Regions from separate parts of the Erwinia sp. AK-PDG3-5 genome, predicted to be linked through region 2. Evidence: riboswitches for the same ligand, from Rfam matches in the RefSeq annotation. Region 2 holds a riboswitch; each other region holds the start of a gene.
The links. A riboswitch is a leader RNA that binds a small molecule or an ion and turns the genes downstream of it on or off. The one in region 2 is predicted to bind thiamine pyrophosphate.
Positions count from the first base shown of each region.

Region 1: linked by a shared signal. The riboswitch ahead of thiM (hydroxyethylthiazole kinase) and the one ahead of thiC (phosphomethylpyrimidine synthase ThiC) in region 2 are both predicted to bind thiamine pyrophosphate.
Region 3: linked by a shared signal. The riboswitch ahead of thiB (thiamine ABC transporter substrate binding subunit) and the one ahead of thiC (phosphomethylpyrimidine synthase ThiC) in region 2 are both predicted to bind thiamine pyrophosphate.

Region 1 covers NZ_CM165967.1:1,652,866-1,656,142, reverse strand. Annotated here, with positions in the region: gene fbaB (class I fructose-bisphosphate aldolase) at 1-5, opposite strand, end outside; gene thiD (bifunctional hydroxymethylpyrimidine kinase/phosphomethylpyrimidine kinase) at 157-957, opposite strand; gene thiM (hydroxyethylthiazole kinase) at 954-1,739, opposite strand; TPP riboswitch at 1,775-1,877, opposite strand; gene AC1UKS_RS07485 (S8 family peptidase) at 2,168-3,277, shown strand, end outside.
Region 2 covers NZ_CM165967.1:4,478,562-4,481,838, reverse strand. Annotated here, with positions in the region: gene thiC (phosphomethylpyrimidine synthase ThiC) at 1-1,724, opposite strand, end outside; TPP riboswitch at 1,813-1,913, opposite strand; gene rsd (sigma D regulator) at 2,032-2,538, opposite strand; gene nudC (NAD(+) diphosphatase) at 2,623-3,277, shown strand, end outside.
Region 3 covers NZ_CM165967.1:3,893,738-3,897,014, reverse strand. Annotated here, with positions in the region: gene thiP (thiamine/thiamine pyrophosphate ABC transporter permease ThiP) at 1-311, opposite strand, end outside; gene thiB (thiamine ABC transporter substrate binding subunit) at 287-1,273, opposite strand; TPP riboswitch at 1,315-1,421, opposite strand; gene sgrR (HTH-type transcriptional regulator SgrR) at 1,457-3,118, opposite strand.

The DNA of each region.
Region 1 (3,277 bases), 1.9 Mb from region 2:
GTCATATTAACTCCTGTTTAAGGTGAAACCGACAGGCACTCACACCTGCCATGAATGATTTCTGACCCCAACAGCGTGGACCCTAACCGGACATTAAGGCAAATTGCTGACTCCATTTTTCAGAACGATCCCAGTGAAAACTTTTCTCATCGCCTGCTACCACCAGCGATGAAAATGGTGCACCGGGCCGATGCCTTTGCCGACTTCCAGCGAATCGGCCTGCTCCAGCGCGCCCTGTAACCAGCCCTTGGCTTCGTGCACTGTCGACACCCAGTCATCATGCCGTGGTCGCAGCGCGGCCAGCGCAGCGGAGAGCGTACAGCCGGTGCCATGGGTATGCCTGGTTGGCACGCGCGGCGCGGTAAAACGCTGCTCCAGCTGGCGGGTAAACAGCCAGTCCGGGCTTTCGGCATCGCTCAGATGCCCACCTTTCATCAGCACCGCCTGGCAACCCAGCGCTAACAGCGCCCTTCCCTGTCGCCGCATCTCGTCTTCGTGAGTGGCAACCGGACACTCCAGCAGCGCCGCCGCTTCCGGCAGATTTGGCGTGATCAGTGAAACCTGCGGCAACAGGCATTCACGCAGCGTGGCAACAGCCGCCGGCAAAAGCAGCGGATCGCCACTTTTCGCCAGCATCACCGTATCCAGCACAATCCACGGCACGGCAGAGTCCTTCAGTCCTACAGCTACCACCTCGACGATATCGCTGTCGGCCAACATGCCGATTTTTACGCTGTCGATGCGCACGTCGCTCAGCACGGAATGTAATTGTGCCGCGACAAAATCGGGCTCGATGCGGTAAACCGACTGCACGCCACAGGTATTCTGCGCCACCAGCGCGGTGATCACGGTGGTGCCATAGGTACCCAGCGCCGAGAAGGTTTTCAGATCGGCCTGAATGCCCGCGCCACCGCTGGGATCGGTACCGGCAATGCTCAGGGCGTTGATGCGCTTCATCCCTGAACCTCCAGAGTAAACAGCGCGTCGAGGAACAGCGCAACAAAACTGCCGGGACCCGCTGCCGCCATCGCCGCGCGTTCGCCTGCCAGGCTCATTATCCGGCAGGCGCTGGCAACGTGCGTTAACCGGTCGCCAGGCAGCGCGGCAAATCCGGCCACCACCGCAGACAGCGCGCAGCCGGTGCCGACCACGCGGGTCATCAGCGGCGAGCCGCCCGCAACCGCCAAAACCCGTTCGCCATCGGTGACGTAATCCGTTTCGCCGGTGACCGCAACGATGGCGCCGGTGGTGCTGGCCAGCAGGCGGGCGGCGTCCAGCGCCAGTGCCGAGTCATGCAGACTGTCGACGCCGCGCCCGGAGGCGGCCTGGCGGGCCAGCGCCATGATTTCAGAGGCGTTGCCGCGAATAGCCGCAGGACGGTGTTCCAGCAGCTGCTGACAGAATTCAGTGCGGAAGGTCAATGCGCCAACGGCAACCGGATCCAGCGTCCAGGCGCGCTGCGCCATTCCGGCCGCGTGCACGGCAGCCAGCATCGCTGCACTGCGGCAATGGGTGAGCGTGCCGACGTTGACCAGCAGCGCATCGGCAATGGCGCTGAACTGTGCGGCTTCGTCGGGATCAACCACCATTGCCGGGGAGGCCCCGAGCGCCAGCAGCACGTTAGCAGTAAAAGTCTGCACCACATCGTTGGTCAGGCAATGAATTAACGGCGATTTTTTACGAAAGAGGTCGAGTGAGACAGCGGCATCCGCCGCGACAAAGGTATGAGGTTGGTTCATGGTACAACTCCCAACCGGCGATCAAGAAGGCGATGCGGTCAGGCATCTGACTTCCCTCCGCTGGCATTATCCAGTTCAGGTTCGACGGGTTTTTCTCAGCCCTTTCTTTGGAAAGAAACGGCACCCCGAGTCATTTACTACGTGCTATCAGCCGCCAGATTACGGGATGGCGCTTTTCTTTACCATCCCCCTGTCCACTATCAGATTAAGATTCCACCGCCCCAGCCACGCTCAATCCGCTCAGTATCCCAGCAATAATCAGGATTATCGGTGGCTATTCCGACGATTAAAAAACCGATCTGCAGATAAATTAAGGCCAATCCGCCCCTGTGGGTATTGACGCTCTTTGTTCACAACATGGATGCCGTTGTTTCATTTATTCGAGGTAGCCCATGCTTGCCCATTATTCACCCGTATCTTCTCCCGCGATGCCAAAATTATCTTTATTATCAGTATTAATCGGCACCGTATTGCTCACTGGCTGCGGCGGTGGAGGTGGCGGCGGAAGCAGCAGTAACAGCACTCCAACGGTCACGCCGGAAACCGTCAATCAACCCGTCGCTTCAACGCCTCCGGTTACGTCAACCAGCAATGGCAAGGTGAAAGTCGGGATTATTGACTCGGGTTTGCAGGCTGGGCGTTCGGACATCAACTATGCCAATGTTTCCTTCACGTCCTGGCTGGCCGGTGCCAGTCAGACCCTGAACGATAACGTGGGCAGTCCCGGACATGGCACGATTGTCGCTTTAACGCTGGCTGGGCTGGCTCAGGGAACGTTTGCCGGCGGTGTGGCACCCGATAGCGAACTGTATATCGCTCAGGCCTCCAGCAATAACCTCTTTTACTACACGGATACCCAGCGGGCAGTCAGTGGTTTACTGAGCAACGGCGTAAAAATCATCAATATGTCTTACGCCTCCGATGAGCGTTACTCGACCGCTGCAGAACTGCAAAGCGCCCGGGACAGCGGCCGTTACCAGCTGCTGTATGACAGCCTCAGTGAGGTTGTTAAAGCAGATGCGCTGGCGGTGGTGGTGACGGGCAACAACGGCGGCGCCACGCCGTCACCTAACGCGCAGGTGCCGTTGATTTATAACGATGCCAGTCTGCAAAAAGGCCTGATTGCAGTCACCGGCTACCTGCCTGGCTATAACGTCGCCCAGGGCAGCAGGCCGCCAGAATTAGCCGTGTTTGATGCCTGTGGCAACGCTGCGGCCTGGTGTCTGACTGCCGAAGGCTATGCGGATTATCTGCAGGACGACGGAACCCTCGCCCGTAAATATGGCACCTCTTTTGCCGCGCCGCGCGTTGCCGGTGCTGCCGCCCGGGTCTCCGCCCAGTTTCCCTGGATGACGGGGTATAACCTGCAGCAAACCCTGCTCACCACCGCAGATTATCACAGTGACGCGGTGGCGGGTGTTGCCGCCGATACCGCTAATGGCCGTCCGTATAACGACACCTTTGGCTGGGGTAACGTGGATGTCGATAAGGCGCTGAACGGCCCCGGCATGTTTTATAACGCCGATTTTTCCGCGGCA
Region 2 (3,277 bases):
TCCTGCGGCAGCGTTTCATCGTGATAGGCGCGCGCGGTATGAGGATCGAGTGCCAGATTAAACTGATCTTCCCAACGGAATTCGAAACGGGCTTTGGACATGGCGTTATCGCGGATCTGCGCGCCGGGATGGCCTTTTGCCAGGTCGGCGGCATGTGCAGCAATCTTGTAGGTAATCAGACCCTGCTTAACATCTTCCTTGTTGGGCAAGCCCAGATGCTCTTTCGGCGTGACGTAACAGAGCATTGCGCAGCCAAACCAGCCAATCATCGCTGCGCCAATGCCGGAGGTGAAATGGTCGTAGCCAGGCGCGATATCGGTAGTTAGCGGGCCGAGCGTATAGAAGGGCGCTTCGTGGCAGCGATCGAGTTGCTCGGTCATATTGCGGCGGATCATCTGCATCGGCACATGTCCCGGCCCTTCGATCATCACCTGCACGTCATACTCCCAGGCAATTTTGGTCAGCTCGCCCAGCGTATGCAGTTCGGCAAACTGCGCGTCATCGTTGGCATCCTGAATCGATCCTGGACGAAGTCCGTCGCCCAGCGACAGCGAAACGTCGTAGGCGGCGCACAGCTCGCAGATCTCGCGAAAGTGTTCGTAGAGGAAGCTCTCTTTGTGGTGTGACAGGCACCACTTGGCCATGATCGATCCACCCCGGGAAACGATCCCCGTCAGGCGTTTTGCGGTCATCGGCACATAGCGTAACAGCACACCGGCATGGATGGTGAAGTAATCGACGCCCTGTTCAGCCTGTTCCAGCAAGGTATCGCGGAACACTTCCCAGTTGAGATCCTCTGCCACACCGTTCACTTTTTCCAGCGCCTGATAAATGGGAACCGTACCAATCGGAACGGGACTGTTACGCAGGATCCATTCGCGCGTCTCATGAATATTGCGGCCGGTGGAAAGATCCATCACCGTATCGGCGCCCCAGCGGGCGGACCACACCAGCTTCTCCACTTCCTCTTCAATCGACGAGCTGACCGCGGAGTTACCGATATTGGCGTTTATCTTCACCAGGAAATTGCGGCCGATAATCATCGGTTCGGATTCAGGATGGTTAATATTTGCCGGGATGATGGCGCGGCCGGCCGCCACTTCCTGCCGGACGAACTCTGCCGTGATATTTTCCGGTAGGCTGGCACCAAAGCTGTTGCCGGGATGCTGTTGCAACAGCACGTCACCCCGAATACGTTCGCGCCCCATATTTTCACGCAGGGCGATAAATTCCATCTCTGGCGTAATCACGCCCAAACGCGCGTAATGCATTTGCGTCACGCAGCGCCCAGCCAGTGCCTTGCGTGGGCGGGGAAGATGGTCAAAACGCAAATGATCGAGGCCTTCATCCGCCAGGCGCTGTTGGGTGTACACCGAACTGAGCTGCTCAATGTGCTGAGTATCACCACGCTGTTCAATCCAGTCATTGCGCAGCCTGGCAAGTCCGCGATGCACATCAATTTTTGCGTCCGGATCGCCATAAGGTCCCGCCGTGTCATACACCGGCACCGGTTCGTTATCTTCAAACTGCGGATTGTCTTTGCTGCCACCGACCATCGTCGGACTGAGCTGGATCTCACGCATCGGCACGCGAATATCGTCGCGCGAACCGTTCAGCCAGATGCGTTTAGAATTAGGGAAAGCGGTGCCCTGAAGGGAGTCGATAAACTGCTGGGCTTCTGCGCGCTGTTCGCGGCGGGTCGGTCTTTTATCACGGGTAGACATAGCTCGTTCCTGAAAAAAGGGAATTTGCTTGCCTGGAGTTCGGAGGAGTAAGCGCAGGGTGTGAAAATGGTCGGATCCACACCGTCACTGAAGATTTACTCTTGTTCCCTTCGCAGGTACTAACCTGATCAGGTTCCGCGGATCCCGAATTAACGGTCTCAGCCCCTAAGGGCACTCCGACAAGAAGAATTTTGCTGGCAGACACCACCAGCAAAACAATCGTGGCAGGACTGGCCTCACCACATAGTGCCCTTTCAGCATAAAGGGGCTTCTTTGAAACTACAAGGGGTTTACAATCTGGTAACGTTTACGCCGGACGGGCAAGCGCACTCTCATTAGCCGCCTCAAGCTTATCCGCCGTTTTTTCCAGCGCCAGCTGAATAAAGCGGTCTTCAAGCGTGAAACGCGCTTCCAGCGCTTCGCCCACTGTGGACAAGGCATTCTGGAATTCGAGACAGTTATCGTGATCGATGGCCTTCTCAAGATGGGTATCATACACCTGCATGATCATCTCGGTGTTTGCCTGCAGGGAAGGGTAGATCAGCGCGGCTTTAGCCAACTGTTCGCTGCCTTCCATCTCCTGAATAAAGCGTTGATAAACGGTGAAATGCCCGGTGGAAAGGTAATCCACCAATCCCTGACAGAAGCTGTCCAGCGCGTTTTCATCGAGCGTAGTGAGCGATTCCTTGTTAGGCTTGATGCCAACCAGACGATAATAGGCAATCAACAACTGCCTGCGGGAGCGTAGACAAAAGTCTACCAGGTCGCTACATCCGCCGACGCGCGCGGTCAGAACTTCTAACTGGTTAAGCATGAGTGACTCCATGAGTGTAATTATTACTATTTCGCCCCAATCCAGTAATTCAGAAAGTCTGTAAAGCTGAGGATGAGCAATTTTATGCAACGTGAGATTTCAAGCGTAGACGTTGGCTGGTGGGTTGTCAGTCATGAACATAAACTTTGGCTACCGAAAGGTCAATTACCGTTCGGTAGCGCGCAAGAATTAAGCCTGACAGGATCGAACGGATCACAAATCGGCGAATGGCAGGGCGATCCCGTCTGGTTGATCTGTGAGAACCGTCAAGAGGGCATGGGATCCTTGCGTCAGATCCTCGATCTGGACGTGGGCCTGTTCCAGCTGGCGGGTAAAGGGATCCAGCTGGCGGAGTTCTATCGCTCGCATAAGTGGTGCGGCTACTGCGGCCATGAAATGCACCACAGCAAAACGGAACTTGCCTGCCTGTGCCGCCATTGTCGACAGCGCTATTACCCGCAAATCGCGCCCTGCATCATTGTGGCTATCCGCCGTGGGGAAGAGATCCTGCTGGCCCAGCATACCAAGCACCGTAACGGCATCTACACGGTGCTGGCCGGTTTTGTTGAAGTCGGCGAAACGCTGGAACAAACCGTTGCGCGGGAAGTGATGGAAGAGAGCGGGCTGAAGGTGAAAAACCTGCGTTACGTCTCCTCTCAACCCTGGCCGTTCCCCCAGTCGTTGATGATGGCTTTTATGGCCGATTACGACAGTGGCGAGATTGTCATCGATCCCAAAG
Region 3 (3,277 bases), 580 kb from region 2:
ACCGGCAACACCAGCGTCATCGCGCAGAGTCTTAACAGCGTGTCCCGGCCGGGGAAGCGGCGTCGGTAAAGCGCGCGGGCCAGCGGGATCGCCGGCCCAACCGCCAGTACTGCGGAAAGAAAGGCCTGCCAGAAGGAGAAGCGCAGGACGTGCCAGAGATAGTCATCCTGCCAGAGCTCCCGCCAGTGGATCGCCGGTGCACTCAGCCATAGCGCGCTGAATGCGGTCAGGGCCACGGCGACCAGCAGCGTCGCCGCCAGCGCACCGGGCACCAACGGGCCAGCAATCAGCGGCTGACGGCGCGTTGCCATGCACTGATCCATTGGCTACGTTGGCTGGCGACTTCCTGTGGCGTGTATTGCAGCGAGTTGGACGGGACGGTCAGGGTATCGAAACCTGCAGGTAGCGTGCTTTTCACCACCGGATACATCCAGTTGCCGGTTGGGATGCTGTCCTGGAACGGTTTATCCAGCATAAATTTCATGAATTTCTGCGCCAGTTCCGGCTGTTTGCTGCTTTTCAGCTGCCCGGCCACTTCTACCTGCAGGTAGTGACCTTCGCTGAAATTGGCGGCGGCATACTGCGATTTCTTCTCTTCAATCAGGTGGTAAGCCGGAGAGGTGGTGTAGCTCAGCACCATATCGCCTTCACCCTTGAGGAACAGCCCGTAAGCTTCGCTCCAGCCTTTGGTGACGGTGACGGTTTTCTTCGCCAGCTTCTGCCAGGCTTCCGGTGCCTTATCGCCGAACACTTTCTGCATCCACAACAGCAGGCCGAGGCCCGGGGTGCTGGTGCGGGGATCTTCATAAATAATCTTTAACGGCTTGTCGCTGTTGACCAACTCTTTCAGGCTGGTGGGTGGATTTTGCAGCTTGGTTTTATCGTACACAAAGGCGAACCAGCCATAGTCATACGGCACAAAGGTCTTATCGTTCCAGCCACCCGGAACGATGACCTTACTGGTATCCACCTGGCCTGGTGCGAACAGGCCGGTTTTCTCTGCCGCATCCAGCAGATTGTTATCGAGGCCCAGCACCACGTCGGCCTTGCTGTTTTTGCCTTCCATCCGCAGACGGTTAAGCAGCGAGACGCCGTCTTCCAGCGCCACGTATTTCAGCTCGCAGCCGCAGTCCGCTTCAAACGCCTTTTTGATGGCAGGACCCGGTCCCCAGTCAGCGGAAAATGAGTCGTAGGTATAAACAGTCAGGACGGGTTTAGCCGCGAAGGCCGGAAAGGTGCTGAGGATCAGTAAAGGCAGAACTTTTTTTAACACTTTGCGTTCCTTGAAAGTTAGGTGTCGCAAAGGATCTGAGCAATCTGGAGAGTCTCAAATCCCTACGCCGGCATTATCCGGATCAGGTTCGACGGGTTTGTCTCAGCGCTGGCAGTGAAACACCGCGAACGCACCCCGTTGAGAACGGCCTATTCTAGTGATTTCCGCTGGGTAACGAAAGCATCATGCGTCGTCAGGGGCGAACCAGGCGGATTTAAAATCAAACCAGCCCAGCATATTCATTCTGACCCCGCGCATGCTGCGTTGACCTTCCAGCAGCAGCCAGTGATGGAACAGCGGATGCAGCGTCCAGGTGTTGATCAGCTGCTTGCCCCAGTCGGCCAGCGGCAGCTTCTGTTCGCGCCAGAGTTGCGCATCCTTTTCCCAGTCCAGCGTCACGCAGTGGTGAACCAGTGGGATTTCGTACAGCAGCGCAAACACGGAAAATTCCAGCGGCAGGGTGAAGTTGGCGCTGCCAAGCCAGATATCGCTTTCGGCTTCGCCGCGGTGCCAGACGTCATAATCGACCTGTTGGGTGATCAACTCCACACCCTGTTCGGCGAGGATCGGCCGTAACGCATTAGCGATGCCCTGATGCTCGACGTGATCGTTATACCAGGTCAGCGTCAGGGTGGTCAGCCCGTCGGGCTTCTGGCTGGCAGCCATATCGCGGCGATGATGCCAGCGCGGCAGCAGGCCATAAGCCGGGAACCAGTAGCGTTGATAGCCAATACCGGCATGGTTCAGCAGGGCGATCGGGTTGAACAGCGTGCTGACCCAGCGACGGATTTGTTCATCGCGACCCTGTTCGGATCGCTGGTCAAACAGCAGGAAATAGCAGCCTTCTTCCAGACGACTCTCTTCTGACTTTTCTTCCAGCCCTTTGCCTTCCAGCTTAACCCCGGCATAAACCAGCTCATCACTGATTTCCGGCAGCACCCAGATATTCACTTCATCAATCAGCGCGCGGTAACCAAAATAGTCATCAAACGCCTGGATCCTCAGTTGGGTGGTCTGATTGCGCACCACCGCATACGGGCCGGTGCCAATCGGCTGACGGGCGAAGTCCGCGAGGAAGGGCCACTCTTTTGGCAGGATCATGGTGCTGACGCTGCCCAGCAGCCAGGGAAGCCAGTTGTCGGGCTGATGCAGATGAATATCCAGCGTCCAGGGCGCTGAGGACTCGATGCGATCGAAATGGGCATACAGGCGCTGGGGCTTCAGTCGCTCAAGGCTGCTGATAATGTCGGCCATCTCCAGCTCGCGACCATGATGAAAGTGGATCGCCGGGCGCAGATAAAACCGCCAGTGCAGCGGAGAGAGCTGCTGCCAGTGGTGCGCAATATCGGCTTCGATTTCCCCATTTTCCTCATTTATCCGCGTCAGACTGCTAAAAATCTGACGGGCAAGGTGGGTTTCAGAACGACGCAGCGGCGTACCGGGTAACAGATTCAATAACGAGCGATAGTACATCACCCGCAGGATATGTTTTCCCTGGCGGAAACTGCGGCCAAGATGCGAGATCAGCATCTGTCTGACCGCGTTTTTATCGCCCACCAGTTGCACCAGCTGGTCGATGCGATCGTTCTCCAGCAACTCTTCCGCCCGCTGCTGTTGCAATGCCAGCCCGGTGTAATGGAAGCTGAGCCTGGAGCGTTTTCCCCGCCCGGCTTCCGCCTGCCATTCAAGCCAGCCCTGGTCCTGCATTGCATTCAGCAGGTTGCGCATATGCCGGCGGGAGCAGCTCAGTTGTACCGCCAAATCGTTGAGCGTCGTCTCCTGCGGCTGGCCTTCGCAGCACTGCCACAGGCGGATAAACTGTTGTTGTAAGCGGGCAGAAGACATAAAAGAGGAACCCTTATCAGAAAGCAATCTGTTTTTTCTTCCTTATATTAGGACAATAATGCCCGCAGATGAAAGAGCGGGAGACATTCTTCGAATGCGCTCTGACATTGATGATTCTGAGTATGGTGCCTTTCACCAGCCAGCCGGGTTAATACCTGG